3 regions of the Mesorhizobium sp. B2-4-13 genome follow, and region 2 is predicted to be linked to each of the others. Evidence: riboswitches for the same ligand, from Rfam matches in the RefSeq annotation. Region 2 holds a riboswitch; each other region holds the start of a gene.
What was found. A riboswitch is a leader RNA that binds a small molecule or an ion and turns the genes downstream of it on or off. The one in region 2 is predicted to bind cobalamin.
Positions count from the first base shown of each region.

Region 1: it holds a riboswitch for cobalamin, as region 2 does, so the genes downstream of both, bluB (5,6-dimethylbenzimidazole synthase) here and FJ936_RS17305 (DUF1636 family protein) in region 2, are expected to answer to the same signal.
Region 3: it holds a riboswitch for cobalamin, as region 2 does, so the genes downstream of both, FJ936_RS12450 (CbtB domain-containing protein) here and FJ936_RS17305 (DUF1636 family protein) in region 2, are expected to answer to the same signal.

Region 1 is NZ_VFVB01000003.1:752,292-762,399, forward strand. Features, by position in the region: gene aroC (chorismate synthase) at 1-916, shown strand, start outside; gene ribB (3,4-dihydroxy-2-butanone-4-phosphate synthase) at 1,043-2,143, shown strand; gene FJ936_RS11635 (MFS transporter) at 2,163-3,383, opposite strand; gene FJ936_RS11640 (TetR/AcrR family transcriptional regulator) at 3,504-4,112, shown strand; gene FJ936_RS11645 (hypothetical protein) at 4,202-5,185, shown strand; partial or broken gene bluB (5,6-dimethylbenzimidazole synthase) at 5,302-5,976, opposite strand; cobalamin riboswitch at 5,979-6,162, opposite strand; gene FJ936_RS11655 (histone deacetylase family protein) at 6,341-7,267, shown strand; gene FJ936_RS11660 (exodeoxyribonuclease VII small subunit) at 7,271-7,522, shown strand; gene FJ936_RS11665 (DUF2277 domain-containing protein) at 7,615-7,881, shown strand; gene FJ936_RS11670 (pirin family protein) at 7,921-8,841, shown strand; gene dxs (1-deoxy-D-xylulose-5-phosphate synthase) at 8,917-10,108, shown strand, end outside.
Region 2 is NZ_VFVB01000006.1:14,615-24,722, forward strand. Features, by position in the region: gene FJ936_RS17295 (Gfo/Idh/MocA family oxidoreductase) at 1-946, opposite strand, end outside; gene FJ936_RS17300 (LacI family DNA-binding transcriptional regulator) at 1,116-2,141, shown strand; cobalamin riboswitch at 2,206-2,413, shown strand; gene FJ936_RS17305 (DUF1636 family protein) at 2,554-2,922, shown strand; gene FJ936_RS17310 (ABC transporter ATP-binding protein) at 2,919-3,707, shown strand; gene FJ936_RS17315 (ABC transporter substrate-binding protein) at 3,753-4,700, shown strand; gene FJ936_RS17320 (iron ABC transporter permease) at 4,700-5,749, shown strand; gene FJ936_RS17325 (MarR family transcriptional regulator) at 5,906-6,385, shown strand; gene FJ936_RS17330 (HlyD family secretion protein) at 6,382-7,560, shown strand; gene FJ936_RS17335 (DHA2 family efflux MFS transporter permease subunit) at 7,856-9,388, shown strand; gene FJ936_RS17340 (CAP domain-containing protein) at 9,436-9,966, opposite strand; gene FJ936_RS17345 (pilus assembly protein TadG-related protein) at 10,037-10,108, opposite strand, start outside.
Region 3 is NZ_VFVB01000004.1:105,941-116,048, forward strand. Features, by position in the region: gene FJ936_RS12440 (MFS transporter) at 1-492, shown strand, start outside; gene FJ936_RS12445 (aromatic ring-hydroxylating dioxygenase subunit alpha) at 496-1,671, opposite strand; cobalamin riboswitch at 1,815-2,014, shown strand; gene FJ936_RS12450 (CbtB domain-containing protein) at 2,050-2,229, shown strand; gene FJ936_RS12455 (CbtA family protein) at 2,245-3,048, shown strand; gene cobU (bifunctional adenosylcobinamide kinase/adenosylcobinamide-phosphate guanylyltransferase) at 3,041-3,556, shown strand; gene cobO (cob(I)yrinic acid a,c-diamide adenosyltransferase) at 3,558-4,172, shown strand; gene cbiB (adenosylcobinamide-phosphate synthase CbiB) at 4,169-5,143, opposite strand; gene cobD (threonine-phosphate decarboxylase CobD) at 5,142-6,188, shown strand; gene FJ936_RS12480 (tyrosine phosphatase family protein) at 6,185-6,694, shown strand; gene FJ936_RS12485 (creatininase family protein) at 6,695-7,498, opposite strand; gene FJ936_RS12490 (RidA family protein) at 7,555-7,938, opposite strand; gene FJ936_RS12495 (ABC transporter substrate-binding protein) at 8,206-9,210, shown strand; gene FJ936_RS12500 (ABC transporter ATP-binding protein) at 9,222-10,046, shown strand; gene FJ936_RS12505 (ABC transporter permease) at 10,033-10,108, shown strand, end outside.

The DNA.
Region 1 (10,108 bases), on a different contig from region 2:
AGTGAAGATCCTCTCAGGCTTCGTCCTCGACGAGGACGGCGCGACGATGATCACCACCGGCACGCCGGTGTCGATGTTGATCGAGAATGTCGATCAACGCTCGAAGGACTATGGCGAGATCGCCCGCCAGTTCCGGCCGGGCCATGCCGACTACACCTACGACGTCAAATACGGCATACGCGACTATCGCGGCGGCGGCCGCTCCTCGGCACGCGAGACCGCTGCCAGGGTCGCTGCCGGCGCGCTCGCCCGCAAAGTGGTGCCGGGCATGGTGGTGCGCGGCGCGCTCGTGTCGATGGGCGAAAAGTCGATCGACCGCGCCAACTGGAACTGGAATTTCATCGGCGATGCCGAGAACCCGTTCTTCACGCCGGATCCGGCTTCGATTCCTGTTTTCACGCGGTATCTCGACGGTATCCGCAAGGCCGGTTCCTCGGTTGGCGCGGTGATCGAGATCGTCGCCGACGGTGTGCCTGCCGGCCTCGGCGCGCCGATCTACGCCAAGCTCGACCAGGACATCGCGTCCGGCTTGATGTCGATCAACGCCGTCAAGGGCGTCGAGATCGGCAATGGTTTCGAGGCCGCCCGCATCACCGGCGAACAGAATGCCGACGAGATGCGCATGGGCAATGACGGCAAGCCGGTGTTCCTGTCCAACAATGCCGGCGGCATCCTGGGCGGCATCTCGACGGGCCAGGCGATCGTCGCCCGTTTTGCGGTGAAGCCGACTTCGTCGATCCTGACGCCGCGCAAATCGATCGACAAGGACGGCAGGGATGTCGAAGTGATGACCAAGGGTCGCCACGATCCTTGCGTCGGCATCCGAGCCGTGCCGATCGGCGAGGCCATGGTTGCCTGCGCCATTGCCGACCACTATCTGCGGCACAGAGGACAGACGGGGAAGGGAGGGGAATAGGGCCGTAGGGCAGTAGGGCAGTAGGGCAGTAGGTTACGCAGCCAGCCGAAACAGCCAGGATTTTCCTTTCCCCTACTGCCTTACTGCCCTATTCCCCTACTGCCCTGCGAGCAAAGCGAGCGTTCCATGCCTTACGACCAGAAGAAGATTGTCGAAGCCATCCGCGCCTTCGAACGCGGCGAGATCGTCGTCGTCATGGACGATGACGGGCGCGAGAACGAGGGCGACCTGATCGTCGCCGCCGTCCATTGCACGCCGGAGAAGATGGCCTTCATCGTTCGCAACACGTCGGGCATCGTCTGCACGCCGATGCCGCGCGAGGAGGCTAAACGGCTGAACCTCGCGCCGATGGTGGCCGACAATGATTCGGCTCACACCACCGCCTTTACCGTCAGCGTCGACTTCAAGCATGGCACGACGACAGGCATTTCGGCCGACGACCGCACGCTGACCGTGCGCAACCTCGCCAACGGCAATGTCGGCGCCTCCGATTTCGTCCGCCCTGGCCACATCTTCCCGCTCATCGCGCGCGAGGGCGGCGTCTTGATGCGCTCGGGTCATACCGAGGCGGCGGTCGATTTGTGCAAGCTCGCCGGCCTGCCGCCGATCGGCGTGATCTCGGAACTGGTCAACGACGACGGCACCGTCAAGCGCGGCCCGCAGGTCGCGGCTTTCGCCGAGGAGCATGGCCTCAAGCAGGTATCGGTCGCCGACCTCATCGCTTACCGGCAGCGCAAGGAGACCCTGGTCGAGCGCGTCGCCTGCTCCGACATCGAGACGCTGGGCGGCAAGGCGCAGGTCTTCACCTACACGCTGCCCTGGGACACGATGCATCACGTCGCCATCGTCTTCGGCGACATCCGCGATGGCGAGGAGGTGCCGGTGCGGCTGCATTCGGAGGATGTGGTGACCGACGTGTTCGGAACCAGCCACCGGCTCGACGGCATCATGAAGGCGATGGGCGAGCGCAAGCGCGGCGTCATTGTCTATCTCAGGGAAGGCTCGGTCGGCGTTGCCCACCAGGAGCGCAACCGGCCGGCGCCAGGCGACCGCGAGGACCATGAAGAGGCGCGCCGGCGCGAGAGCGAATGGCGCGAGATCGGCCTTGGCGCCCAGATCCTGAAGGACCTCGGCATTTCATCCATTAACCTGATTGCCTCGCGCGAACGCCACTATGTCGGCCTCGAGGGTTTTGGCATTCACATCGCCAAGACCGAGATCCTCTGATCTCGACAAACCCTGCCTGTCACTCGGCCGGGATTGCCGCCTCGCATCCTTCCAACTCGCATTCGTGGGTGGCGAGGCTGCGCTGGCCGAGCAGCACCGTGATCAGCGCGATAGCGCCTGACGTCACCGAGACCCAGAATCCGTTCTGGGCGCCGAATGCATCCACCACGGCGCCGGCGGCGAAGGAGCCCAGCGCCATGCCGATGCCGATCCCGGTGGTTACCCAGGTGATGCCTTCGGTCAGCATCGCTTCCGGGACATGCCGCTCGATCAGGCCGAAGGCGGTGATGAAGGTCGGCGAGATCGCCACGCCACTGATGAAGACAGTCAGCGCGAGCGCTGGCACGGTGCTGGCGGTAAGCGGCAGCAGTGTGCCGAGCGCGACCAAGGCAACCGCGATGGCGAGCTGGCGTTGCAGCGGTGCTTTCAGGTTGAGCGCGCCGATGATGATGCCGAGCACGAAGGAGCCCAGCGCATAGACGCCGATGACGAGACTGGCAGTGCCCGGCTGGCCGAGTTCCTTGGTGATCGCCACCGTGCTCACCTCCGTCGTCGCGAAGGTCGCGCCGATGAAGATCATGGCGAAGGTGATGATTTGGACCGGCCCCAGGCGGATTGCCGAGCCGCTGGAGCCATGGTCCACCGGCCGCACTTGCGGCTCGGTCGAACGCTGCAGAATGAAGGCTGTCGAGCCCAAGGCGAGGAACAGCGTGCTGACGAGCACGCCCGCTTCCGGGAACAGCGCGGCGCTGAGGCCCACAGACAGCGATGCGCCGGCGATATAGACCAGTTCGTCCGCCGCCGACTCGAAGGCGAAGGCGGTGTTCATCTCGGACCGGCCCCGGAAAATCTCGGTCCAGCGCGCCCGCACCATGGCCGGCATGCTTGGCATCGCCGCGGCCAGCAGTGCCGACGCGAACAGCGTCCATACCGGCCAGCCTTGATTGGCCGATGCGATCAGGGCCGCGAATGCGAGCACGGAGATGATGGTGGTGGGTACGACAACCCGCGTCTGGCCGAGGCGGTCGACCAACCTCGATATCTGCGGCGCCAGGAAGGCATTGGCCAAGGCGAATGTCGCCGAAACCGCACCCGCCAGCCAGTATTCGCCACGCGTCTGCGACAGCATCGCCACGATGCCGATCGGCGCCATGGCGATCGGCAGGCGCGCCATGAAGCCGGCGGCGGCAAAGCCCGTGGCTCCGGGAGCGCGAAAGATTTCCGAATAGGGGTTTTGCATGATCCTGTTCCTCGACAAGGGGCGATTCGACAATTACATACGAGACGTATAAGTGTTAAATAGAGCATACGTCGCGTATGTCAATTGGCATACGGAGCGTATGTAAGTAAGGCCAGAAGCATGCATCGACCGCGCAAGGAGATGATCGCCGAGACACGCGCCAAGCTGATCGCCGCGGCGCGCCAGGCTTTCGGCACCATCGGCTATGCCGAAGCGTCGATGGATGATTTCACCGCGTCGGCCGGGCTGACGCGCGGCGCCCTTTATCATCACTTCGGCGACAAGAAGGGACTGCTTGAGGCGGTTATCGCCGAAATCGACGCGGAAATGGCGGCCCGGGTGAATGAGGTCGCGTCGCGGGCGCCGACCCGCTGGCAGCATTTCGTCGACGAATGCACCACCTATATCGAAATGGCGCTGGAGCCGGAAATCCAGCGCATCATGTTCCGGGATGGTCCGGCTGTGCTGGGCGATCCGGCACTGTGGTCGAATGCCAATGCCTGCGTCGGTTCAATGACCGATCATCTGACAGCGCTGCAGCGGGAAGGGGTGGTCGTCCCCGGCGTCGACCCGGAGTCGGCAGCGCGGCTGATCAATGGGGCGAGCAGCCAGGCCGCGCAGCGCATCGCCAATTCGCAAGATCCCGAAGCGACATCGAAGATGGTGGTGGCCGCGTTCAAGCAATTGCTCGAAGGCCTGCTGAAAAAGCCGGAAGCGCTTTCAAGATGAACCACCATGGCAGTCCCGCCACTGCCTGCAATTGACAATAGCCGGTTTGAGCGCATCCTCCGCAGCCATCTCTGAGGGGAGATTCGGGCATGTGGGATTTCGATATCGGCAGGTCGGTGTCCATCATGATGCGGACCTGGCCTTTCATTGTCTTTCGCATGATCATCTATTTTGGGATCACCCTGGCCTACATCGTGGCCACCGGCACCGGCGCCTCCGTCGGCTATGGCGTCGGCCATATTTCCACCGATCCCGACGGACCATTGTCTTTTGCGATGTGGGGCGGCGTGGTCGGTTTCGGCATCGTCTCGATCGCCGTCCACTGGATCCGCGAATACATCCTCTACGTCGTCAAGGCGGGCCATATCGCCGTCATGGTGCATCTGATCGAGGGCCATGATATTCCCAATGGCCAGAACCAGATCGCCTACGCGAAAGAGGTCGTGACCGAGCGTTTTGCCGAGGCCAACATCCTTTTCGTCGTCGACCAATTGGTCAAGGGCGCCATACGCGCCATCACCGGCCTGCTCGGCGGCATCGCGGCCTTCCTGCCCATTCCTGGCCTGAGCGGCCTGGTTTCGTTCCTCAACACGGTGATTCGCCTGTCGCTGACCTATGTCGACGAGATCATTCTCGGCTACAACATCCGCAACAGTTCGTCCTCGCCGTTCGAAACCGCGCGCCAAGGCGTTGTGCTCTACGCCCAGAACGGCAAGACCATGGTCAAGAATGCCGTCTGGCTAGGGGTCATCATGTGGGGCGTGTCGTTCGTGATTTTCCTGCTGATGCTGGCTCCGGCAGCCGCTATTCTTTACGTCATGCCCGGGCAGCTCGCCGGCTGGGCTTTCGTGCTGGCAATCGTCTTTGCCTGGGCTTTCAAGGCGGCCTTCATCGAGCCGTTCGCCATTGCCTGCCTGATGCAGGTCTATTTCAAGACCATCGAGGGTCAGGTGCCCGATGCCGCCTGGGACGCCAGGCTGGCCGAAGCCTCGTCGAAGTTCAGGGAACTCAAGGACAGGGCACTGGCTTCTTTCGGTGGCTCACGGTGGGGCACTGCCGGCGCGACGAGCTGATCAACCGGCCTCGCCGGCGCACCGGCGACGGTGCCGAGGCGCGCCACTGCTGATTTGAGCGGCGCTTCGCCTTGTCCGCGAAAAGTCTCGCTCATGATAAGCTCGGGCAACGGCAGCCGCCGGCCCCAGCCGTGTGTTTCGAGATCCGGCTTCGGTGCGAATTCGGAAACGCGGCCGACGCAGAGATAGGCGATCGGCGTCACTTGATCGGGAATACCCAGCAAGCTTTTCAGCGCTTGCGCCTCGATGATGCTGACCCAGCCGACGCCGACGCCCTCGGCGCGTGCCGCCAGCCAAAAATTCTGCACCGCGCAGACCGTGCTGTAGAGATCCATCTCCGGATTGTGCCAGCGCCCCAGCGGCGAGCCTTTCGAGCGCTCGCGGTCGCAGGTGATGCAGATGTTGAGCGCGCTTTCGCAAATGCCTTCCAGCTTAAGCTTGCGGTAGAGCGCCTGCCGTTCTGCCTCGATTTCAGGCAGTTCCCGTTCTCGCGCGGCCAGGAACAGGTCGCGCACTTCCGCCCGCCGCGCGGCATCGCGAATGACGATGAAGTTCCAGGGTTGCATGAAGCCGACCGATGGCGCGTGATGGGCGGCAAGCAGCAGCCGCGCCAGCACTTCGTCGTCGATCGCTTCCGATGTAAAATGGCTGCGGACGTCGCGCCGCGTAAACATGGCGCGGTAAACAGCGTCGCGCGCAATCTGGTCAAATCCATCGCCCATTGGAGCGGTCATAGCTTCCGGCATCGCTTGTCCCCTTGCGATTGCAATCGATGTCATCCGCCTGACCATGCGGATGACGATGCCTGCCAGGCCGGTCTTCTGGCTCGGGATCAACCCGCGTCCGGTGCCTTCCCGTCATCGACAGTGGCATTTTACCGGCGCGGTCCCCCTCACAGCGTTGGGCACGCCACGGAGTTCAACCGTGTTCCCGATTCTCCCGCCAAGGCATTTGCAGCCAAGTGGAATCACTTGGCGTCGCAGAATGTCGCTAAAACAAACAGCCCGGCGGGCACCAGGCAGTGGTTGCGACCTTACGCCGAAGGGCCGGCGCCGCCAATGCCCGCAGCGACATGAATGGACGCAGGTTCGATTTTCCCCAGCGATCAAGCCGCAACGCATGGCCATCACGACGCCGGGGCACTAGATAGGGGGCATGGCCACCCGTCTCTACACGCACCCGATCTTTCTCGAACACATCACGCCGCCCGGTCACCCCGAGCGGCCCGACCGCCTGCGCGCCATCGAGCGCGTGCTCGACGACGAAGCTTTTGCCACGCTTGACCGCGTCGAGGCACCGCACGGCGACGAGGCGACCATCCTCTACGCGCATCCCGCCGATTTCGTCGCGCGTGTCCGCGCCGCCATCCCCGACGAAGGCATTGCCCGCATCGACGCCGACACCACCGCCAGCCCGAAAAGCTGGCAAGCGGTGATTACGGCGATCGGTGCCGCCAATGCTGCCGTCGACGACGTCTTTGCGGGCCGCGCCGACAACGTTTTCGTCGCCGCCCGTCCGCCCGGCCACCATGCCGAAAAGACCACGGCCATGGGCTTCTGCTTCTTCAACACGGCGGCAATCGCAGCGCGCCATGCGCAGAAGAAGCACGGCGCCGAGCGTGTCGCGGTCGTCGACTGGGACGTGCACCACGGCAACGGCACGCAGGATATTTTCTGGGACGATCCCTCGGTGCTCTATTGCTCGACGCACCAGATGCCGCTTTATCCCGGCACGGGCGCGAAGAGTGAGACCGGCGCCGGCAACATCGTCAATGCGCCGCTGGCGCCTCGGACGGGCAGCGAGGTGTTTCGCGATGCGTTCCTGTCGCGCGTGCTGCCGGCACTCGACAATTTCGCGCCGGATCTGATTATCGTTTCGGCCGGCTTCGACGCGCACCATCGCGACCCGCTGGCGAAAATCAATCTGACCGAGGACGATTTCGACTGGGCGACCGGCCAGCTGATGCAGCGCGCCGCAATCCACGGCGGCAACCGGCTCGTCAGCCTGCTCGAGGGCGGCTACGATCTGCAGGGATTGGCATTTTCGGTCGCCGCCCATGTCGGGCGACTGATGAAAGGATGAATGATGACCGGTGAGATCAACGAAGACGTCAAGGCGATGAGCTTTGAACAGGCACTCGACGCACTGGAGAAGATCGTCGATGATCTGGAGCGTGGCGACGTGCCGCTCGACCAGTCGATCCGGATTTACGAGCGCGGGGAGGCGCTGAAGGTTCATTGCGACCGGCTGCTGAAGGCCGCCGAGGACAAGGTCGAGAAGATCAGGCTGTCGCGCGACGGCAAGCCGGTTGGAACCGAGCCGCTCGACGCGGACTGAGGTCCGGAGCAGCCTTACCGGTTTTTGGACACGATCATCATTGAGGATACAGTTCGTCCCGATTGAAACGGACAAGAGGAGATACGGAAGCGATGTGCAGAAACATCAAGACCCTGTTCAATTTTGATCCGCCGGCAACCAACGACGAAGTCCGCGACGCGGCACTGCAGTTTGTCCGCAAGCTGAGCGGCACGACGCGGCCTTCTGCCAAGAACCAGCATGTGTTCGATCATGCGGTCGAAGCCATCGCGGCATCCGCACGCGAATTGCTCGATTCCCTCGAAACCCACCAGCATCCTCGCAATCGCGAAGAGGTGGCGGCCAAATTAAAAGCGAAAGCGGCGATCCGGTTCGCCTGATATGCCCAAGCGCCCACTGACCGCTGACGAGGAGAGTTCATGAGCTTCTTCCCCGGCAAGGACCCTGAGGCCGGCGATGCCTTCGCCAGCGACCAGATCGAGCTGATGGTTATCCCCAACGCCAAGGACATTGGCGGTTTCGAGGTGCGTCGCGCCTTGCCGACCGCCAAGCGGCGCCTGGTCGGGCCGTTCATCTTCTTCGATCGAATGGGTCCCGCGATCATGCGCGCGGGCCAGGCGCTCGATGTCCGTCCCCACCCGCATATCGGCCTGTCGACCGTGACCTATCTGTTCGACGGCAAGATCAGGCACCGCGATTCGCTCGGCACCGAAATGGTCATTCAACCCGGCGACGTGAACCTGATGACGGCCGGTCGCGGCATCGTCCACTCCGAGCGCACGCCGCAGGAATTGCGCGGCGCGCCGATGTCGATCTCCGGCCTGCAGACCTGGTTGGCTCTGCCGGACGGCAAGGAAGAGGTGGCACCGGTGTTCGAGAACACAGCGGCGCTGCGGCTTCCCGAAATCGACGCCGAAGGCGTCAGCGGCCGCGTCGTCATCGGTGATTTCCAGGGTTTGCGATCTCCGGTGCGGGCCGATTCCGAAACGCTCTACGCAGATTTGCGGCTGGCGCCCGGCGCCAGCGTAAAAATCCCAGCCGATGCCGAGGAGCGCGCCATCTACACGCTGGAGGGCGAGGTCTCGATTTCGGGTGATGCGTTCCCAGCGGAACGGCTGCTGGTATTCCGGCCCGGCGACGAGATCGTCATATCGTCATCGACCGGTGCGCATTTCATGCTGTTCGGCGGCGCCTCGCTTGGTTCGAAGCGCTACATCTGGTGGAATTTCGTTTCCTCGTCCAAGGAGCGCATCGAGCAGGCCAAGCAGGAATGGAAGACTGGCCGCTTCGATATCGTTCCTGGCGATGAGAAAGAATTCATACCGCTGCCGGAAGGCTGAGAAGATCGGTGATGCGCTGACCGTCCGCGTCAGCGACACGCATTTACTTTCGCCGGCCGGCGGCCTATCCCGCCGATGAACAGAAAGTCTGGGCCCAACGTGAACGCAACGCCGCATACGCCGCTTCTCGATAGGGTTCGCGTCCCGGCCGACCTGCGCACGCTGGCCGAGAGCGACTTGCCGCAACTGGCATCAGAGCTTCGCCTCGAACTGATCGACGCGGTGTCGCGCACCGGCGGCCATCTCGGTGCCGGCCTTGGCGTGGTCGAACTGACGGTGGCGCTGCATTATGTCTTCAACACACCCGATGACCGGCTGATCTGGGATGTCGGCCACCAGGCCTATCCGCACAAGATACTGACCGGCCGTCGCGACCGCATCCGCACCTTGCGCCAGGAAGGCGGGTTGTCGGGCTTCACCCGCCGAGCCGAGAGCGAATACGACCCGTTCGGCGCCGCCCACTCCTCGACATCGATATCGGCCGGCCTCGGCATGGCCGCCGCCCGCGACCTCTCAGGCGGGCGCAACAATGTCATCTCCGTCATCGGCGACGGCGCCATGTCGGCCGGCATGGCTTATGAGGCGATGAACAATGCCGGCGCGCTCGATGCGCGCCTCATCGTCATCCTCAACGACAATGACATGTCGATCGCCCCGCCAACCGGCGCCATGAGCGCCTATCTGGCGCGTCTGGCTTCCGGCAAGGCCTATGTCGGCCTGCGCGACTTCGGCAAGAAGCTGACCTCCTATCTCGGCAAGCGGGCCGATCGAGCCATCACCCGCGCGGTCGAGCATGCGCGCGGTTACGTCACCGGCGGCACCTTGTTCGAGGAACTCGGCTTCTATCACATCGGCCCGATTGACGGTCACAATCTGGAGCATCTCATCCCGGTCCTGAAAAATGTCCGTGACAACGGCAAGGGTCCGGTGCTGATCCATGTCGTCACCCAGAAGGGCAAGGGCTACGCGCCGGCGGAAGCGGCCGCCGACAAGTATCATGGCGTCAACAAATTCGACGTCATCACCGGCGCACAGGCCAAGGCGCCGGCCAATGCACCGGCCTACACCAAGGTGTTTGCCGAAAGCCTGATCCAGGAGGGGCGCGAGGACGACCGCATCGTCGCCGTCACCGCCGCGATGCCGGGCGGCACCGGCCTCGACCTGTTCGGCGAGGTGTTTCCGTCAAGGACTTTCGACGTCGGCATTGCCGAGCAGCATGCGGTGACCTTCGCCGCCGGCCTGGCGACGGAAGGCTACAAGCCCTTCG
Region 2 (10,108 bases):
TGTCCGAGCCCCGTGTCTCCGGCTCGGTGCCGGTTTCCACGGCTTGCACGAAGTCGGCAATGACGCCGAGATGCCCGCCGATACGGTCGGACGGATCGAGGGGAGGCACCGTCACCAGCCCGACCTTGTCGATCAGGCCTTCGCGCTCCGGCAGCACGACTTCCGCCTTCACCTCGTCATGGCCGTCCCAGATCAGGCTGCCGCGCTCACCGACGATACGCCAGCTGCCCTCCCAACTGGTGCGAAAGCCGTCGGCGCACCAGCTGCCCCGATAGGTGAACATCCTGTTTCGGCCGAGCCCGAAAGTGGCGCTTGCCGACGACCCTTGCCGATACCAGGAATTGGCCGGCTCCCATTCCTGGCAATAGACATCGGCCGGTTCGCCATTGACCATGTAGCGAGCGGCATCGAAGGTGTGGATCGCCATGTCGAGCAACAGCACGTGACGCATCTCTTCGCGGAAACCGCCAAAGTGCGGCGCGACGAAAAAATCCGCGTGGATGCTGGTCGGCGCGCCGATGGCGCCTGAATCCAGAAAGCGGCGGATGCGCCGGACATTGGCGACATAACGGCGGTTCTGAACGACGGCGTGGACGCGGCCGGCGCGCCGCGCGGCGTCGACGATGGCGCGGGCGTTGGCCGGACTGTCGGCGAGGGGCTTTTCCGTCAGCAGGTGACAGTGATGGGCAAAGGCCGAATTGGCCACCTCGCGGCGGGCGGCCGGAACGACCACGTCGAACACCGCATCGGCTTTGGTCTGATCCAGAATGACGTCGAGATCGGTGCCGATCGCGGCCCCGGCAAGGTCGTATTCGCGGGCTCGCTGGCGTGCCCTGTCGGCGTCGAGGTCGACGAGACCGGCAATCCTGATTTCAGGGGACTGACGGGCGGCCTCGAGCCACGTTTTGCTCATGGCTCCGCACCCGACCAGGACGACGTGCAGCATCCGGCGCTCCTCCGCCAACCCCTCCCGGTTGGCATTCACGGCCTTTCCGTAAACGTTTACGATGACACACCCGAAGGCGTAGAATGTCAACCGGATTTGTGGGCCGTTCGTCTGAGTGGCCTTGGCCGCGAGGTCCGCTAATGTTAGCGGGAACGGAAGGGGATTGGTCTTGGCATCCAGCATTCACGATCTTGCGCGTCATTTGAATATTTCGATCGGCACGGTGTCGCGCGCGCTCAATGGGCGCGCCGATGTCAATGCCGAGACGCGGCAGCGCGTGCTCGATGCGGCCCGCCTACTCAACTATTCACCCAACCAGTCGGGCAGGAACCTGCGCCGGGGCACCACCCATGCCGTCGCGTTCATGCTGCAGCCCCACCCGGGCGATCAGCAATATGGCGAGCCGTTTTTCATTCCTTTCCTGAGCGGGCTGCAAGCGGCGCTGGCCGAGCACGGGCTCGACCTGATCATCGTCATGGGCGCGCCCGCCGATTATCAGCAGGAGCGCCTGCGACGGGTCGTCGAGACACGCCGCGCCGATGCCGTGCTGCTGGCCTGGACCCGGCGTGAGGACGATCGCATCGACTATCTCAGCAGGGTCGGCTTTCCCTTTGCGACGCTCGGCCGAAGCCAGTCCGGTGACGAGACCTATCCCTCGCTCGACCTCGATTTCGAGAAGGCGGGCGCCGACGCAGTCGACCGCCTTGTTGCACGCGGCCACCGCCGCATCGCAGCCATCCGGCCGTCGCTCGACCTCAACTTCGGCTATCTGTTTCTTGATGGCTATCGCAAGGCGCTGCGGCGGCACGGCATCGACATCGATCCCGAGCTGATAGCCGACGGCTTCATCAACGAAGCCGGCGGCTACGCGGTGACGCCGCAAATCATGCGCTCGAAGGATCCGCCGACAGCGATCATCTTCAACAATGACGCGATGGCGCTCGGCGGCTGCAAGGCGCTTGCCGAGATGGGGATCATGCCCGGTCAGGGCATCGCGGTGATGGTCATCGTCGATACGCCGCTCTGCCGCTATTTCTCCCCGGCGCTGACCGCTTTCCGCCCGGCATTGGAGCCGATGGGACGGCGGCTCGGCGAAATCCTGCTCGCCTCGCTGCCCGCTTTCGCCGGGCCCACGGGGCCGCAGACCATAAGGGAGGTCTGGCCGCTGGAACTGGTCGCGCGCGACAGCGATTGACCATATGTCTGTATTGTTATAACAGAACAGAGACTGCCGCCTTGCCTCGCCGCCGCGCGCGGCCTAGGCTGCGACTCGTGATGGTCCCCAAGCCGAAAGGCGAGGGGTGAAAAGGGAACGCGGTGAGACCGATTTTGGGTCGAGGCCGCGGCTGCCCCCGCAACTGTAAACGGCGAGCAAGATCCGGAATGCCACTGGCCGGCAAGGCTGGGAAGGCAGGATTGCGCGCAGACCCGTGAGCCAGGAGACCTGCCATCACTGAGTTGACCGGACGGGGTGTGCCGGGAGGAAACGTGGACATCGGTCTTGTCGGCCGATCGGCCAACATCCTTCCGTCGCCAGTTTTGAAAGTGACGGGACGTTGGACGGCGCAATCGATCGTATACACCCCGAGCCTAAACACCAGATCATCGTGTGCACCCTTTGCCGCGAGAGGGGGACCGGCGTCAGGTCGGGCGAAGATTTGTGCGCCGAATTGCGCTCCCGCCTCTCGGCTCATCACGAGCCTGGCGTGGCGCATGGTTTCGCGGTCGAGGGCGTGGCTTGCATGGCGGGTTGCGCGCGCCCCTTGGCGGTGGCTTTCCAGGCGTTAGGCAAGGCAGCCTATCTCTTCGGGTCGATCGACGCGCAGGCCGACGTTGCCGATCTGGTGCGATTTGCCAGGCTCTACGCTTCGCTTGCCGACGGCTGGTGCAATTCCGGACAACGTCCTCCGCGCCTGGCCGGCAAGACGCTGGCCCGCATCCCTGGACCCGGCACGCTGGCGGATGGCAGTCGATGACGACGCCGCTTCTCGAGACCCGCGGCCTGGGTGCGATGGCGAATGGCCGGCACCTGGTCCATGCGGTCAGCCTTTCGGTGGCATCAGGCGACCGTCTTGCCATCATCGGCCCCAACGGCGCCGGCAAGACCACGCTGCTGCGCATGCTGTCCGGCATGCTTCGGCCGAGCTTCGGAGAGGTGAAGCTCGGCGGGCGGCGCCTGGACAGGATTTCGCCCGCCGAGCGAGCCCTGCATATCGCCGTCGTGGGCCAGACCGATCAGCCGGATCCACGGCTCGCGGTGATCGACTATGTCGAGCTTGGCCGCGTCCCGCACGCCGGCCTGAGGCGCCGCGGCGAGGAACGCGACATTGTCGTGGAGGCGCTGCGCCGGACCGGTCTCCTGCCGCTGCTTGGCCGCACGATTGGTTCGCTGTCTGGTGGTGAACGCCAGCGTGCCCAGCTTGCACGCGCCATCGCGCAGCAGCCTAAAATCCTGTTCCTCGACGAGCCGACCAACCACCTCGACCCGCGCGCTCGCGCGGAACTGCTCGACCTGGTGGCCGGCTTCGGCATGACCGTGATCGCGGTGCTGCACGACCTGACGCTGGTGGCACCGTTCGCGACCAGGGTCGCGGTGATGAACGAGGCCCGGCTGCTGGCACTGGCGCCGCCGCACGAGGCGCTGACGCAGCAGCTGATCCGCGAGATTTTCGGCGTCGACGTGTTTCGCCTGCGCCATCCCACCGAAGACCGCGAGCTGACGGTGTTCGATCATCCGAACCGCGCCGCACCACCGTCCTGATCAAACCTGCCCTCCATCCGACACAGCTCAACCAAGGAGCAATCCGTGAAACGCCTTGCCTTGTCCCTCGTCTTCTCGCTGCTGGCCTCGACGGCCTTTGCCTTCCCCGTGACGGTCGACAGCTGCGGCAAGCCACTGACCTTCGACGCGCCGCCGAAGCGGGCCGTCATCCATGATCTCAACATGGCCGAGATGGCCTTCGCGCTTAAGCTGCAGCCCTCGATCGTCGGCCTGACGGGTATCACCGGATGGTACAAGGTCGGCCCCGAATTCAAGGCCGAACAGGGGTCAATTCCCGAACTGGCGCCGAAATATCCGACGCTGGAGAATCTCGTCGCCGTCGAGCCCGACTTCTTCTTCGCCGGCTGGTACTACGGCATGAAGCCCGGCGGTGACGTGACCCCCGACACGCTCGCGCCGCACGGCATCAAGACGCTGGTGCTGACCGAAAGCTGCGTCCATCTTGACAAGAGCCGCCCGGCCGCCTCCATGGACCTGCTCTATGGCGACGTCGAAAAGCTGGGCAAGATCTTCGGTAAGGAGGCAGAAGCGAAGACGCTCGTCTCCGGCTGGAAAGCGCAACTCGCCGACATCACCGCCAAGGTCGGCAGCGTCAAGGGAACACGGGTGTTCCTGTACGATTCCGGCGAGGACAAACCGTTTACCGCGGGAAAGTTCGCCATCCCCAACGCCATGATATCGGCAGCCGGCGGCGACAACGTCATGGCCGACATGGATACGAGTTGGGGCAACACGGATTGGGAGACGGTGGCGGCACGCAATCCGCAATTCCTCATCCTGCTCGATTATCAGGACGGTGGCGGCTACAGGAAATTGCTCGAGTTCCTCAAGGCGCACCCGGCGATGAAAGAGACGGACGCGGTCAGGAACGAGTGCTTCGTCGCACTTCGTTATGCCGAGCTGACGCCAGGACCGGCCAACATCGAAGCCATCGGCAAGATCGCCAGGGCGATGCATCCGGAAGCGTTCTGATGGATCCTGCCCGAGAGCACAAACCCGGCGCGCTTTCCGGACACAAGACCTTCGCGCTGGTCATGACGGCGGGTGCGGTGGCGCTCGTCGCTCTCGCGCTGCTGTCGATCGCTTATGGCTCGACGCTGATACCTCTGACCGATGTCGTCGCGGCACTTGGCCGTGCCGTCGGGCTGGACGAGCCTGAGATATCGGGCCCGGTCGGCAAGATCGTCGTCGACCTGCGGCTGCCGCGCACGATCCTGGCGATCTGTGTCGGCGGCGGGCTCGGTATCGTCGGCGCGCTTTTGCAGACGGTGACCCGCAACGATCTTGCCGACCCCTTCCTGTTCGGACTGTCGTCGGGAGCCGCTGCCGGCGCGGTTTCCGTCATCACCATCTTTGGCGACAGCTTCGGCATCTGGACCTTGCCGGTGGCTGCGTTCACCGGCGGCATACTCGCCGCCTCCATCGTGCTTTTGCTGGTCGCGCGGGTGAGGGGGCAAGGGCCGGAACGGCTGATCCTCGCCGGCCTTGCCGTCTCTTTCATGTTCACGGCCCTGACCAATTATCTGGTCTTTGCCGGCGACCAGCGTGCGGCCCATTCAGTGCTGTTCTGGACCATGGGCGGGCTCGGGCTGGCGCGCTGGGACAATGTATGGCTGGCCGCGGTCGGCGCCGGCACCATCGCGGCCTACGGGCTATGGAATCATCGCAGGCTGGACGCCTTCCTGGCTGGTGAAAGCGCTGCCGAAAGTCTTGGCGTGCCGGTGGCGCGCATGCGCAGGTCGACATTCCTCGTGGCCGCCTTCTCGACGGCAATCCTCGTCTCGGTTGCCGGCGTCATCGGCTTTGTCGGACTGATGATCCCGCATCTGTCGCGGCCGCTGGCCGGTCCCTTGCATCTGCGCCTGATCGCAAGCAGCGCGCTGTTCGGGGCTGTGCTCCTTCTGGCAAGCGATCTTCTGGCCCGGACCTTGCTGCCGCCGCAGGAACTGCCGATCGGCATCATCACCAGCTCGCTCGGCGCGTTCTTCGTCGTTACCATGGTTGTCCGAAACCGCCTTTGACAAAGGCATCCATGCCTTTCAGGCGTTGGTGCGGACGGGTGCGGCGTTCACCCGGCGCTAACCAGGATCGAGTTGCAGGTCCGCCATACGCATTTGCCGGCTTTCATACCGAAGTGGCATCTTGAATAGTAAGCACGCTTATTATATGTATCGCTCATGGTTTCAGATGGCATCGATAGATTGGGATTTTTGATCCACGACGTGCAACGCCTGATGCGCAAGCGCTTCGAGGCGCGCGCCAGCGGGCTCGGCCTATCTTCGGCGCAATGGCGGCTTCTGGTCCGCGTTGCCAAGGAGGCGGGCGTTGCACAGGCGCGGCTCGCCGAACTGCTCGAAATCGAGCCGATCAGCGTTTCACGCCTGGTCGACCGGATGGAGGAGGGCGGCTGGATCGAACGTCGCTCCGACGCGACCGACCGGCGTGTGCGCATGATCTTCCCGACCGAGAAGGCGAATGCGGCCTATGCGGACGTCAAGAGCCTTGCTGGCGAGGTCTATGAGGAATCGCTCAGCGGCGTTTCGACGGAAGACCGGCGCGTCCTGATCCGGGCGCTGGATGTAATCGTACAAAATCTGACGGACAGCGAAGCTTCGTCGCTTGAAAAGATCAAGAGTGCGGAAGGTGCGGCAGCATGAACGCAGTAGCCAAGGTAGAAGAAAACGCTCCCAAGGTGGAGATGGAAGCGCCGGTCAAGCCGGCATCAGCCCCGGTCGCGGTCGCTCCTCCCGTGCAACCCGCGCCGGCGCCGAAGAAGAAGCGCCGCATCGGCCGCTTCTTCTTGATGTTCGCCTTGCCGGCGGCATTGATCATCGGCGGCGGCTATGTCTGGGTGACGGGCGGCCGCTACCAGGAAACGGAAAACGCCAATCTGCAGCAGGCCAAGGTGTCGATCGCCTCTGACACGGCCGGTCGTATCGTCCAGGTCGCCATATCGGACAACCAGACGGTCAAGCAGGGCGATCTCCTGTTCGCCATCGACCCCGAGCCCTACCGGATCGCGCTCGCCCAGGCGGACGCCGCGGTCGCTACCGCGCGCCTCAATGTCGAGCAGTTGCGCGCGGCCTATAGCCAGGCGCAGTCGCAGCAGAAGTCCGCTGCCAGCGAGGTCGACTATGCGCAGTCGCAATTCGATCGCGCCGCCGATCTTGCCCAGAAGGGCATCAACGCCAAGTCATCGCTGGATCAGGCCAAGAACGATCTCGACAAAGCCAGGCAGCAACTGGCTGTTGCCGAGCAAGGCATCATCAGCGCCAAGGCGGCACTCGGCGGCAACCCCGACATCGAAACCGACAAGCATCCGACGGTGATGTCGGCGCTCGCGGCGCGCGACAAGGCTGCCTATGATCTGGAGCAGACCACCGTGAAGGCGCCTGCCGATGGTGTCGTCTATCAAGCCGCGTCCTTCAAGGTCGGCCAGTATGTCGGCTCCGGCACACCGTTGTTCGCGCTGGTCGAGACCGGCGACACCTGGGTCGACGCCAATTTCAAGGAAACCCAACTGACCAACATGAAGCCGGGCCAGAAGGCGGAGATCGTGGTCGATACCTATCCGGGCAGGACCTTCAAGGCGACGGTCAGGGCTATCGGTGCCGGCACCGGCGCGGACTTCTCGCTGCTGCCCGCCCAGAACGCCACCGGCAACTGGGTCAAGGTCACCCAGCGCATCCCGGTGCGCCTGGAACTGACCGACCCCGACGCCAAGATGGCGCTGCGCACCGGCATGAGCGCCTCGGTTACGGTCGATACGGGCGTCGCGCGTGGCTGGCCGTCGATCTTCGGTCGCGCTACGGCCGGCGAGCCCGCGAAGTAGGCAGAAGCCCGCGGGGAGGTGAATGCGAGTTGAAGGATTGGTCTGACGGGAGGGGTGGGAGGATCAGCGTTTGGGCCGAGCCGCGTGGCAGCCGTCCAAAATCTGAAATCTTCGACACGGACCTGTCGGTCCTCAGGTTTCCGGGCGGCAGGCATCCGCTCATCAGAGACTTTCAGTCGATGTAACCCCCACATCGATAATCGCGTCCCACCGCGACGAAGGTCTCTCAACGGAAGGCTTTGCCGCCCGGAAACCCGTTGTACACGTTTCTGTTACCTTCTGGAAGTTCTGCGCCATGAGCACGTCCGAACCATTCAAAGAAGTGCCGCATCGTGGCCTGATCACGGTCGCGCTCATGCTGGCGACGGTCATGCAGGCGCTCGACACCACCATCGCCAACGTCGCGCTGCCGACCATGACCGGCGATCTCGGCGCCTCGCCCGACAACATCAACTGGGTGCTGACCTCCTACATCGTCGCCGCCGCCATCATGACGCCTGTCACCGGCTGGCTCGCCGACCGTTTCGGCCGCAAGGAGCTGTTCCTGACGGCGGTGGTCGGCTTCACCATCTTCTCGATGTTGTGCGGCCTGGCGTGGAGCCTGGAAACCATCGTGCTTTTCCGGCTGATGCAAGGTGTGTTCGGCGCCGCGATCGTGCCGCTGTCGCAGACCTTCCTGCTCGACATCAACCCCAAGGAGCGCCATGGTCAGGCGATGGCCATATGGGGCGCCGGCATCATGCTGGGACCGATCCTCGGCCCCACGCTCGGCGGCTGGCTGACCGAGAATTTCAACTGGCGCTGGGTGTTCTTCATCAACCTGCCGGTCGGCATCGTCGCCTTTCTTGGCATGGCGGCCTATCTGCCGGCGGTCGCCCGGCGGGTGCGCAGCTTCGATTTCTTCGGCTTTGCCATGATATCGCTCGGCGTCGGCGCCCTGCAGCTGATGCTCGATCGCGGTGGCGAGGTCGACTGGTTTTCCTCGGTCGAGATCTGGATCGAGCTCGGTCTTTCGCTCACCGGCTTCTGGGTGTTCATCATCCACACGATGACATCGGAACATCCTTTCATCGATCCGAAGATTTTCCTCGATCGCAATTTCGTCACCGGGCTGGCGTTCATCTTCGTCATGGGCGTGCTGATCCTGGCCTCGATGTCGCTGCTGCCGCCGATGCTGTCGACCATCTTCGGCTATCCGACGGTCACCATCGGCATCGTCATCGGGCCGCGCGGTGTCGGCACCATGATTTCGATGCTCGTCGTCGGGCGCATCATGGGCAAGGTCGATGCCAGGATTCTCGTCGTCATCGGTTTCCTCCTGACCGCGCAGTCGCTCTACACCATGGCAAGCTTCACCCCGCAGATGGATAACTGGCTGATCCTCAGTTCCGGTGTGATCCAGGGCCTGGGCATGGGAATGGTGTTCGTGCCGCTGTCGACGGTTGCCTTCGCCACGCTCGACGCCCGCTACCGCACCGATGCAACCTCGCTGTTCAGCCTGGTGCGAAATCTTGGCTCGTCGATCGGCGTGTCGGTCGTGACCGTGCTGCTGGTGCGCAACACGCAGATCAACCACGCCGAGCTTTCAACCTTCATCAACCCGTTCAATCCCAATCTCTGGGCGGTCTCGCCGGCGGCGGCCGGCGGCGACCCGACGGCACTGTCGCAGGTCGACCGCATGGTCAATCTGCAGGCGATGATGATCTCCTACGTCAACGACTTCAAAATCCTGATGATCATGACGCTGGCCGCCATCCCGTTCGTCTTCCTGCTGCGCAAGCCGAAAACAGCGCCGGCCGGCGGCGCGCCTGCCGCTCATATGGACTGATGTAGCGGCTGCTCGTCAGCGGATGTCCGATGCCGGCGATGTCTTTGCTACCTGCCGAGCACCAGCGACCAGTAGCGCAGGTTGGGGTCGCGGCCGTCACGGACATAGGCAAGTCCGAAGCGGCTGAAGTCCGGATCGAGTATGTTGCGCCGGTGTCCCTGCGAATGCATCCAGATATCGAACAGCTTCTGTTGGTCGAAGCGGCCGGCCGCGATGTTCTCGGCCGCTGCACCGTGTACGCCATTGTCCCTCATGCGCGAGGCGAAATCCTTGCCCCAGCCGGTGGTGTGGCTCATGTTTTCACGCTGCGCCATGTAGCCGGCCTGCTGCAATGCTGCTTGCTCCAACTGCGCGTCCGGGGTCAGCGGGTCGCGCCCGGCCGTGGCACGCAGGCTTGCCAGCGTGCCGGTTGCCGAGGAGGAAACCCCGGCGCCTTGCCCTGTCGGCAGCGAGACGGTGCTGCAGGCGGCAAGCCCAAGCAAGGCCGCCAGGCCAGCCGCCTTGAGCCCAGCCGCCTTGAGCCAGCTGCGCCTGTTCAAGTTCGCGATCTGGTCGCAATCGATTTTTGAAGTGGTCATGCGTGCCTGACTCGGTCGCGATCATGGCTTTTGCCGGGCAGGCGGTTAAAAATCTCGATCGAAGCGGCCCCTAGTTCACAAGCGTGATGAGGCGGCTGGAGTACATCTCTCGATTTCCGAACACCGCCGTGCAGTCGGTCTT
Region 3 (10,108 bases), on a different contig from region 2:
ACCTTCTTCGTCTATGGACCGCTGTTCATGGTCATCACCGGCGAGGGCGAATTGGCCGGCGGCCTGCTGGTCTCGGCCGGCAACGCGCTGCTGTTCATGGCGATCTTCTGGGGCAAGGCGGGGAATCGCTTCGGCGGCCGCAGGACCATGACATTTGCCTATTTCGCCATGTCGGCGACGCTGCTGGCGGCCGGTGCCGTGGGCGAAACCGTGCCGTTGCTCACCGGTGCCTTCCTGCTGTGCGGCGCCTTCTTCACCATCGCGCTCGACGCGCTGGGTTCGACCGCCTTCATGCGCTCGGTGCGCTCCTATGAGCGCGCGCAGATGGCGGCGGTCTACCGCACCTATCTCGATTTTTCCGAACTGACGCCGCCGCTGGTCTATTCGGTGGTGCTGGCCTTCTTCGGCCTGGGCTCGGTGTTCGTCACGCTCGGACTGCTTGCCGCGTTCTGCGGCTTCATGACCTGGCGATATCTGCCGAAGTCGCTGTGATCTTCAGGCCTCGGGTGAGCGCGCAGCGTGCCGTTCGCGCACCCAATCGTGGAAGCGGTGAAGGTCGTACTCCTCGGGCATCAGCACGCCAGCTGTATGACGCATCGAGCGCAGGCCCTTCTGGTTGACCTCGCAGATTGCCGCGTCCTCCTCCAGCACCTGTGTGCCGAAGGCAACGATGTTGTCGACGTTGGTCTCAGCGAGCGCCTCGGGCGCGAACAGCCATTCCGCGGTCAATTCGGTCTGTTCGGGACCGAGCGGCGTAAGCCGCACGGTCCTGACATAGTCGACATGGCCGACAATGAACATCGACGGCAGGTTGGTGGCGTAAGTCTGACCGGCGGTTCGTTCCGCCGGCGTCAAGCCCGGGAAGACCGGCCCGTGCGCCTGCCCATCACGCGACCATGTCTCAGCCCCGGTGCGCAGGCCGCCGGAAAATTCCGGCGCGTCATTGTCGGCGTGGCGGAGCCATTCGGGATCGTCATGCCGGCTCATCAGGCCGCGGCCATAGATCGGCACCAGCCGCGACAGGTCCTTGTGGACGCCCGGGCAGTGCAGGCACTCGTTGAAGTTTTCCCAAAAAATCTTCCAGTTGCAGTTCATCACCTTGCGCAGCACGTGCCCTGATACCAGCGTTTCCAGCGGCCAGTTGCCGAAGTCGCCGGAGGCCGGGTCGAAGGAGGATTGCGCCGAGCTGGCGGCATCTTCCGCAAGATTGACGAAGACGAAGCCCCGCCACACCGAGAGCGCGACGCGATAAAGCGGGTGATCGGCCTTGTCGAAGCCGTCAGGCAGCGATTTCGACAGCACGCGCACCAGATCGCCACGCAGCGAATAGGACCAGGCGTGATACGGGCAGGTGATCAGCCGCGCCTTCAGCCGGCCCTGGCTTTCCTGGCAAAGCTGCGAGCCGCGATGCCGGCAGGTGTTGTGGAAGGCATGCAACTCGCCGGTGTCGTCGCGGAGCAGGAGGATTTCCTGCGTACCGACGCGGAAGGTGCGGAACGCCAAAGGCTGGGCAAGGTCGGCCTCGCGGCAGACGAGCAGCCAGTTCCTGTACCAGATGGCGTCGAGATCGCGCTGATAGTTGTCCTGGTCCCAATAGGCCGACGAGGGCAGCGTCGGCTCGGTTCGAGTCAGGCCGTTATAGGGCACGCACTCGCTGGCATTGGGCTGCATGGCTGGTTTCCCGTGAGGGGTGCCAGCCGACACCCGGCCATGAAGTTTGTCAATCGGGACGGGATGAGGGCAGCTTCGCCGATACGGCGCTCCTGCGCTGGCGGCTGTCGGAATTTGGTTTGCCGGGCGCGGCGAATTTCCCTATAGTCCCCGATGTCGTCGGTTCCTTTTTGGAGCCAAGAGGGAATGCGGTGCGGGCAGGAATTCCTGCCCAATGCCGTGGCTGCCCCCGCAACTGTGTGCGGTAGTCCTCTCCATATGCCACTGAAGATTTTTCTTCGGGAAGGTGGGGAAGGGCGCTTATCCGCGAGCCAGGAGACCTGCCGGCGACAGGAAACTGACTTCGATGCCCTCGGGTGGAGGGCGAAAGGACAAGACATGACTACCGCTTCCGTCTCCCTCGGCGCCTCCGTCTCCTCGCAGTCGCGCTTCATGCAGCTCGCGCTTGCGGCGCTGCTCGGCATCTTCGTCGTCGGCTTTGTCGGCTTCTCGCATATCGATGCGGTCCACAATGCTGCCCACGACTATCGCCACTCGATGGCGTTTCCCTGCCACTAACGAGGATCCGACATCATGAATCTGTTTCGCAACGTCGTGTTCGTCGCGGCGATCGCGGGGCTCGTGGCCGGTGTCGTTCTCGCCTGCATGCAGGCCTATGCCACCGTGCCGCTGATCCTCAAGGCGGAAGTCTACGAAAAGGCCGGCGGCGGCCACCACCATGATCACGCGGCCGCACCAGCGGCGACCGATGATGCCATGAGCACGGTGGCGCCCGCTGGGAATGCCATGAGCTCTGCCGCGCCCGCGGGCACCGATGCCGTGACACCGGCGGAGGAAGACGAAGGCTGGGCGCCAGCCGACGGTTTCGAGCGTTTCGCCTTTAGCGTGGTTGCCAACATCGTCACCGGGATCGGCTTCGCGCTGGTCCTGGTCGCGGTTTCCGAGTTCTTCGGCGGCGTCGGCAACTGGCGCCAGGGTGTGTTCTGGGGCCTGGCCGGCTTTGCCGTGTTCACACTGGCACCGGGTCTCGGACTGCAGCCGGAACTGCCGGCAATGCCGGCGGCCGATCTTCTGCCGCGCCAGATCTGGTGGACGGCGACGGCGGCCGCGACCGCGACCGGCCTGGGCCTGATCGTGTTTCGCAGATCGTTGCCATTGACCATCCTCGCCGTCTTGCTGATCGTCGCGCCACATGTCGTCGGCGCGCCGCAGCCCGACAGTTTCGAAACACCGATCCCGGAAGGCCTACACCATCAGTTCGTGGTGGCGGTGACGGTGACCAATCTGGTGTTCTGGCTGGTGCTCGGCGCGATCGTGGGCGTGGTGCGCAGGCGCTTCACCGGCATGGCGACCAGCCTGCGCGACAGCTTTGCCTGATCGCGGCAGGCTGACCTTCATCATCGGTGGTGCGCGCTCCGGCAAGAGCGCGCACGCCGAAACCCTGATGACGGCATTGCCCTCGCCATGGGCCTATATCGCCACGGCGCAAGCCCATGACGACGAGATGCGCGAGCGGATCGCGCTGCACCGCTCGCGGCGCGGTGAGGGCTGGTCGACCATCGATGCGCCACTCGACCTCGCCGAAGCGCTGGAGGCGTTGCCAGACGGGCAGCCGGTGCTTGCCGACTGCGTGACGCTGTGGCTGACCAATCACATGCTGGCCGATCACGACGTCGAGGCCGCGTGCCGGCGGCTGGCGGACGTGCTGTCGCGGCCGCGCGGACCGTGGTTCGTGGTAACGAACGAGGTCGGGCAAGGCATCGTGCCCGACAACGCACTGGCGCGTCGGTTTCGTGACGATGCCGGCCGGCTCAACCAGCGGGTCGCCGCGATTGCCGACACGGTGCTGCTCATGGTGGCGGGGCTACCGCTCAAGGTGAAGTGAAATGACCGATATCGACGACAAGGATGAAGAACGCCATCGCGCCAAGATGGCCAAGCGCAAGGCGGTGCAGGACGCCGAGGTTGCGGGCAAGACGATCGAGAAGGGGTTGCTGATCGTCAACACCGGTCCCGGCAAGGGCAAGACCACGGCCGCCTTCGGTCTCGCGCTGCGCATGCTCGGCTACGGCAAGCGCGTCGGCGTCGTCCAGTTCATCAAGGGCAAGTGGCACACCGGCGAGAAGGACGCCTTTGCCGTCTTTGGCGACCGTGTCGTCTGGCACGCAATGGGCGAGGGTTTCACCTGGGAGACGCAGGACCTGAAGCGCGACATCGCTGCCGCCGAGGCCGCCTGGGCCAAGGCTCTGGAATTGATCGGCGATCCTTCGATCAGCCTTGTCGTGCTCGACGAGCTCAACATTGCCTTGCGCTACGACTATCTCGCTCTCGACAAGGTGGTTGCGGCGCTCAAGGCTCGCCGCGAAGGCCTGCATGTCGTCGTCACCGGCCGCAACGCCAAGCCGGCACTGATCGAGGCGGCGGACCTGGTCACCGAGATGGGGGTGACAAAGCACCATTTCTCGGCGGGCGTGAAAGCGCAGCAAGGCATCGAGTTCTAGAAAACCAGAACGGCGATCAGCGCGACCAGGCCGAACAAGCCGATCAGCAGGTAGTCCGCGACCCGGTAAAGCTTGAGCGCCCGCCTGATATCGCCGCTGTCGACATCGCGGCGGCCGCCTTCGCCCATGAAGATGTCGTCGACCATGACACCGCCATAGCTGCGTGGTCCGGCGAGCGCGAGCCCGAGCGCGCCGGCCATGGCCGCTTCCGGCCAGCCGGCATTGGGCGAGCGGTGTTTTTTCGCGTCGCGCCGTACCGCCTTCCAGGCGTCGCGGGGGTCGGCGTCCTCGACCAGGAGGGAAGCGAGCACGATCAGCAGCGCCGTCAGCCGCGATGCAGGCAGGTTGATCCAGTCGTCGAAGCGCGCCGCCGCCCAGCCGAAGGCCTCATGGCGCGGAGTCCGGTGGCCGACCATCGAATCGGCGGTGTTGGCCGCCTTGTAGGCCGCGCCGCCGGCGAGCCCTCCGACCCCGGTCCAGAAGGCGGGGGCGACGATGCCGTCGGAAAAATTTTCCGCCAGGCTCTCGATCGCGGCGCGGCAGACGCCGGCGCGGTCGAGCATCTCGGGATCACGGCCGACGATCCGCGAAACGGCGGCCCGGCCCATGTCGAGGCCTCCGCTGTCGAGCGCGTCGGCGACGGCTTCGACATGCTCGTAAAGGCTTTTCTGCGACAGAAGCGATGTCGCCAGAAAGACGGCAATGATCCATCCCAGGGGGACGAACCAGAGCAGAACAAGCTGCACGCCAAGGCCTGCTATCGCCGGCACCAGCACAATGACCAGAAGCGCCTGGACACCACGTTGGCGACGCAACGCGTCGGGATCAGTGGCGCGGTTGAGCCGCAAGTCGAGAAAGGATATCAGCCTGCCGAACCATGTCACCGGATGGCCGATGGCGCGAAACAGCCAGTCGGGATAACCAAGGGCGAATTCGGCAATTAATGACAGGAAAGCGATCAGGACTGACATGAAGCTTCTTGAAGGAGCGGTGGACCATGGTGGAAGTCTTGGCCGGGCAAGGGCGCTTTTCCCCAATGCCGTGCTGCCTTTCGTCGACCTCTCGACCGGTATCAATCCGCACTCCTACCCGCTTTTCGACCTGCCCGCCACCTCGCTGTGGCGATTGCCAGAGGCCGCGCGTGGGCGCGAACTGATAGAGATTGCGGCCAACACCTATGGCGCGCCTTCCCCAGCAAGCGTTGTGGCGGCCCCTGGCACACAGATCCTGTTGCCGCGCGTCGCCTCGCTGGTGAGGCCCGGCAAGGCAATGGTGCTGGGGCCGACCTATGCCGAACACGCCCGGGCGGCGGCGATTGCCGGGCACGACGTGGTCGAGGTCAGCGATTTCGCGGCGCTGGCGGAAGCCGACCTCGCCATCATAGTCAATCCGAACAATCCCGATGGGCGCGTCGTCGAGCGCGACCGGTTGCTGGTGCTGGCCGCTGGACTTCGCGCCAAGGGCGGGCTGCTGGTCGTCGACGAGGCGTTCATGGATGTCGGTCCACGCGAGCACAGCCTCGCCGGCGATGTCGGCCAGGGCGGCATCGTCGTGCTGCGTTCCTTCGGCAAGTTCTTTGGTTTGGCCGGCCTGCGGCTCGGGTTCGCGCTTGCCGACGCGCCGACGGCTGAACGGCTGGACATGCAGTTCGGGCCGTGGGCTGTCGCAGGACCGGCCCTGGAATATGGCATCCGCGCGCTCGCCGATCTCGATTGGCAGGATGCGATGCGGGCCTCGCTGGCGGAAGCGACGGTGCGGCTCGATGCGCTGTTTAGCCGTTTCGGTGTTCCCGTCGCGGGCGGCACCACGCTGTTCCGCTATCTCAGCCTGCCCGATGCCGGCGGCCTGTTTTCCGGGCTTGGCCAGAGCGGTATCCTGCTGCGGCATTTCTCCGAACGGCCGCATGCCTTGCGCGCCGGACTGCCGGGGAGCGAGGAGGAATGGCGCAGGCTCGAATCCGCCCTTGCCGTTTGGGCGTCGCGGCGCGAGGATCGTTCGAAAGGTTTCAAACAATGATCCATGTCTGCTCATTGGCGAAAATCGAGGAAGTGGTGGCCAGGACCGGCGCCGACCGCATGCTGTCGCTGCTCGCCGTCGGAACGGACGTAGTCCGACCGGCCTCGATCCCAAGGAAAAACCATCTGCACCTGGTCATGCACGACATCGCCGTGGCGCAGGACGGCATGACCATGCCGGGCGAGGAGCATGTCCGTAACCTGCTCGATTTCGCACGCCGCTGGGACCGGGCGAAACCAATGCTGGTGCACTGCTATGCTGGCATCAGCCGTTCGACCGCCTCGGCTTATATCATCGCCGCGGCTTTGGCGCCGAAACGCAACGAGGAGGAACTGGCGCGGACGCTGCGAGCGCTGTCGCCTTCGGCGACGCCCAATCCGCGGCTGATCGCGGTGGCCGACGCGCTGCTCGAGCGCAGCGGCCGCATGATCGAGGCGATCGAGTCGATCGGGCGCGGCGCCGACGCCTTTGAAGGCACGCCGTTCGCCCTCAAGATCGACGGCTAGCTATTTCAGCCACTCCGCGAGCTTGGCCTTGCGCACATCCCGCACCAGGTTGATGAACCCGTCAGCCTGATATTCCGCGGTCAGCCGGCCTTTCTCGGCTGTCGCGATGCTGGCGTCGCCGACCACGCCGTTCGGGTTGAGATCCCCGGCGATCCAGGCGAAGGCGTGGGTGCCTGTGTGGCGCAACAGCGAGAATTCCTTCTCGGCCTTGGCGACGTTGGAAACGAAGTTGTCGGCCTTGCCCATGTCGACGAGATCGGGCCGGAAATGCAGCATCAGCGATGTCTCGACATCGCCGCCATGAATGCCGTGACGATCCTCGAGTTCGGTGTACATGCCGGCCGGGCGGCCAAAGCGCTGCCAACTGGTCTTCACCGCCAGCATCTTTTCGCGCACGCGCAATTCGCGCGTGACGATGCCCATGATCTCCTCATTGCCGCCATGCGAATTGACGACTATGAGCTTGCGCACGCCGGCGCGCGCGATCGACAGGCCAAGCTCGGTCCAGGCGTCGACCAGCGTCGTTGCCGGCAGGGTCAATGTGCCCGGCGCGTGCAGATGCTCGTTCGACTTGCCCACCGCCTGGACCGGCAGGATGCGGATATCGAGATCGTGGGGCAAACGTGAAATCACCGTGTCGAGCATGCCGTTCATGATCGAAGTGTCGGTTGAGACGGGCAGATGCGGTCCATGCTGCTCGATCGCCGCCAGCGGCAGCACCGCGATCGTCGCCTCGGGATCGATCGAGGCGTATTCGGTGGTCCGGTAGTCGCCCCACCATACGCGTTTCTTGCCAGCAGTCATGTCACGCCTCTTCAAATGATCAGGTCAGACCTAGCGCGGTGCGGCCGGCCTGTCGATCACCCGGCCGCGATGGCCTCGACCTCGACCTTGAATTCGGGCCGGGCAAAGCCGGAAACGATCATCAGCGTCGAGGCTGGCGCCGGGCTCGAAAACAGCCGGTCGCGAACCTCCATATAGGGCCGCAGATGCGCGCGGTCGGTGACATAGGCGTTGATGCGAACGATGTCGCCAAGTCCCAGCCCGGCTTCGCCCAGAACCGCCGCGATGTTCCTGAAGCAGAGTTCGGCCTGCGCGCCGGCATCTTCCGGTATCTGGTCGTCCGCCGTGATGGCGACCTGACCCGAGCACAGCACCAGACGCTTGCCGGCCGGCACCTCGACGCCGTGGCTGTAGCGGGCAAAGGGTGGCTTGATCGACTTAGGGGTAAGGAATTTGAACATGGCAATCTCCTGGATATCGCCAGCCTAAGGCCGGATGCATTGCACCATCAAGATGGTGGTGCATGTCGCCGGTGCGATTGTGGACAGGCGTTCAAAAAATAGGCACGATGCCCTTCGGTGCAGCACGACCTTTCCGGCTTTCGCAGATGGCTGTGGTGCAGGCGGGCGGGTCCCGGCGCGCGACGCCGGTGGCATGTGTCTTGCTTCTTGAATCTTTGGTGTCAAGCACGGCGCGCAACGCGCCGGTGCAAATAAAGGGCGGTGTCAATGTACGTGAAACAGAAGATTTCGGCCGCGGTGGTGGCCCTGCTTGCGGCCAGCACGCTGGGCGCGGCGGCGAATGAAAAAGTCACTTTCGGCACCAACTGGCTCGCCGAGCCGGAACATGGCGGCTATTACCAGGCCGTGGCCGATGGCACCTACGCCGCCTGCGGTCTCGACGTCACCATCATGCAGGGCGGCCCGCAGGTCAGCGGCCGGCCGATGCTGCTCGCCGGCAAGATCGATTTCTACATGGGCGGCAATCTGCTGTCGGCCTTCGACGCCGTCCAGCAAGGCATTCCGATGCGTGTGGTGGCAGCCGACTTCCAGAAGGACCCGCAGGTCATCATGTCCCACCCCGGCGAGGGGCTCGACAAATGGGAAGACCTGAAGAACGCCGAGCAGTACATTCTGGGTGACGAAGGCGTGCAGACCTTCTTCCAGTGGATGGTCATCGAGCTCGGTTTCGACGCTTCAAAGCGCGTCCCCTACACCTACAACACCGCCCCTTTCCTCGCCAACAAGAAGTCGATCCAGCAGGGCTACGTCACCTCGGAGCCGTTCGCGGTCAAGAAGGAAGGCGGCTTCGTGCCGAACCAGTTCCTGCTCGCCGACTACGGCTGGGACACCTATTCGACTACGATCGAGGTGATGCAGGAGACGATCGACAAGAAGCCTGAGGTGGTCCAGTGCTTCGTCGATGGCTCGGCCAAGGGCTGGTACAAGTACCTCTACGGCGACAACAAGGCCGCCAACGACATGATCAAGAAAGACAATCCTGACATGAGCGACGAGCAGATCGCCTTCTCGATCGAGCAGATGAAGAAGTTCGGCCTGGCCGATTCCGGCGACACCGAGAAGCTCGGCATCGGCGCCATGAAGGAAGAACGGATCAAGAGCTTCTACGACAAGATGGTCAAGGCCAAGGTCACGCCTGAAGGCATCGACATCACGAAAGCCTACACGCTGGCCTTCATTAACAAGGGGGTCGGGCTCGAGCTGAAGAAATAGGCCGGCCCGGCATGATGCGGGAACAGGTGGCGCAAACGCCCGCCTCGGACATGGCTCCGACCTTGCTGGCGCTGCGTGGCGTCGGCAAGGTCTTTTCCAACGGCGTGACGGCGCTCAGTGATGTCGACCTGACGATCCGGGAAGGCGATTTCCTCAGCCTGCTCGGACCGTCGGGCTGCGGCAAGTCGACGGCGCTGCGGCTGATTGCCGGCCTGTCCACGCCGACATCCGGCGTGCTCGACTGGCGCGGCGGCGGCTCGCTCGACCGTGCCAATATCGGCTTCGTCTTCCAGGAGCCGACGCTGCTGCCCTGGGCCAGCGTCTTCGACAATGTCTGGCTGCCGCTCAGGCTGAAAGGCATTTCCCGCGCCAAGGCCGCCCCGGCGATAACGGAGATGCTGGCGCGGGTGCACCTAACCGGCTTCGAGGACGCCGTGCCGCGCGAACTCTCCGGCGGCATGAAGATGCGCGTCTCGATCGCGCGCGCCATGGTGACCAAGCCACGCGTGCTGTTGATGGACGAGCCGTTCGCGGCACTCGACGAGATCACCCGCTTCAAGCTCAACAACGACCTGCTGGAACTGTGGCAAGACGAGCGCTTCACCGTCGTCTTCGTCACCCACAGTGTGTTCGAAAGCGTGTTTCTCTCCAACCGCGTCGTCGTCATGGCGGCTCGGCCGGGGCGGGTGTTCGACGAACTCGCGATCGAGGCCTCCTATCCGCGCGATGATGCGTTTCGCACCTCGCCTGGCTATGCGGCCCTTTGCCGGCAAGCCTCGGATGTGCTGGTCAATGCCATCAATTCAACAGTGGGCTCGCATCATGACGGCCATTGACGGCACGTTGAAACTCGACCCCGAGGAAGCGCGCCGCGTGCGCCAGGAGCGGTTTGAGCGGA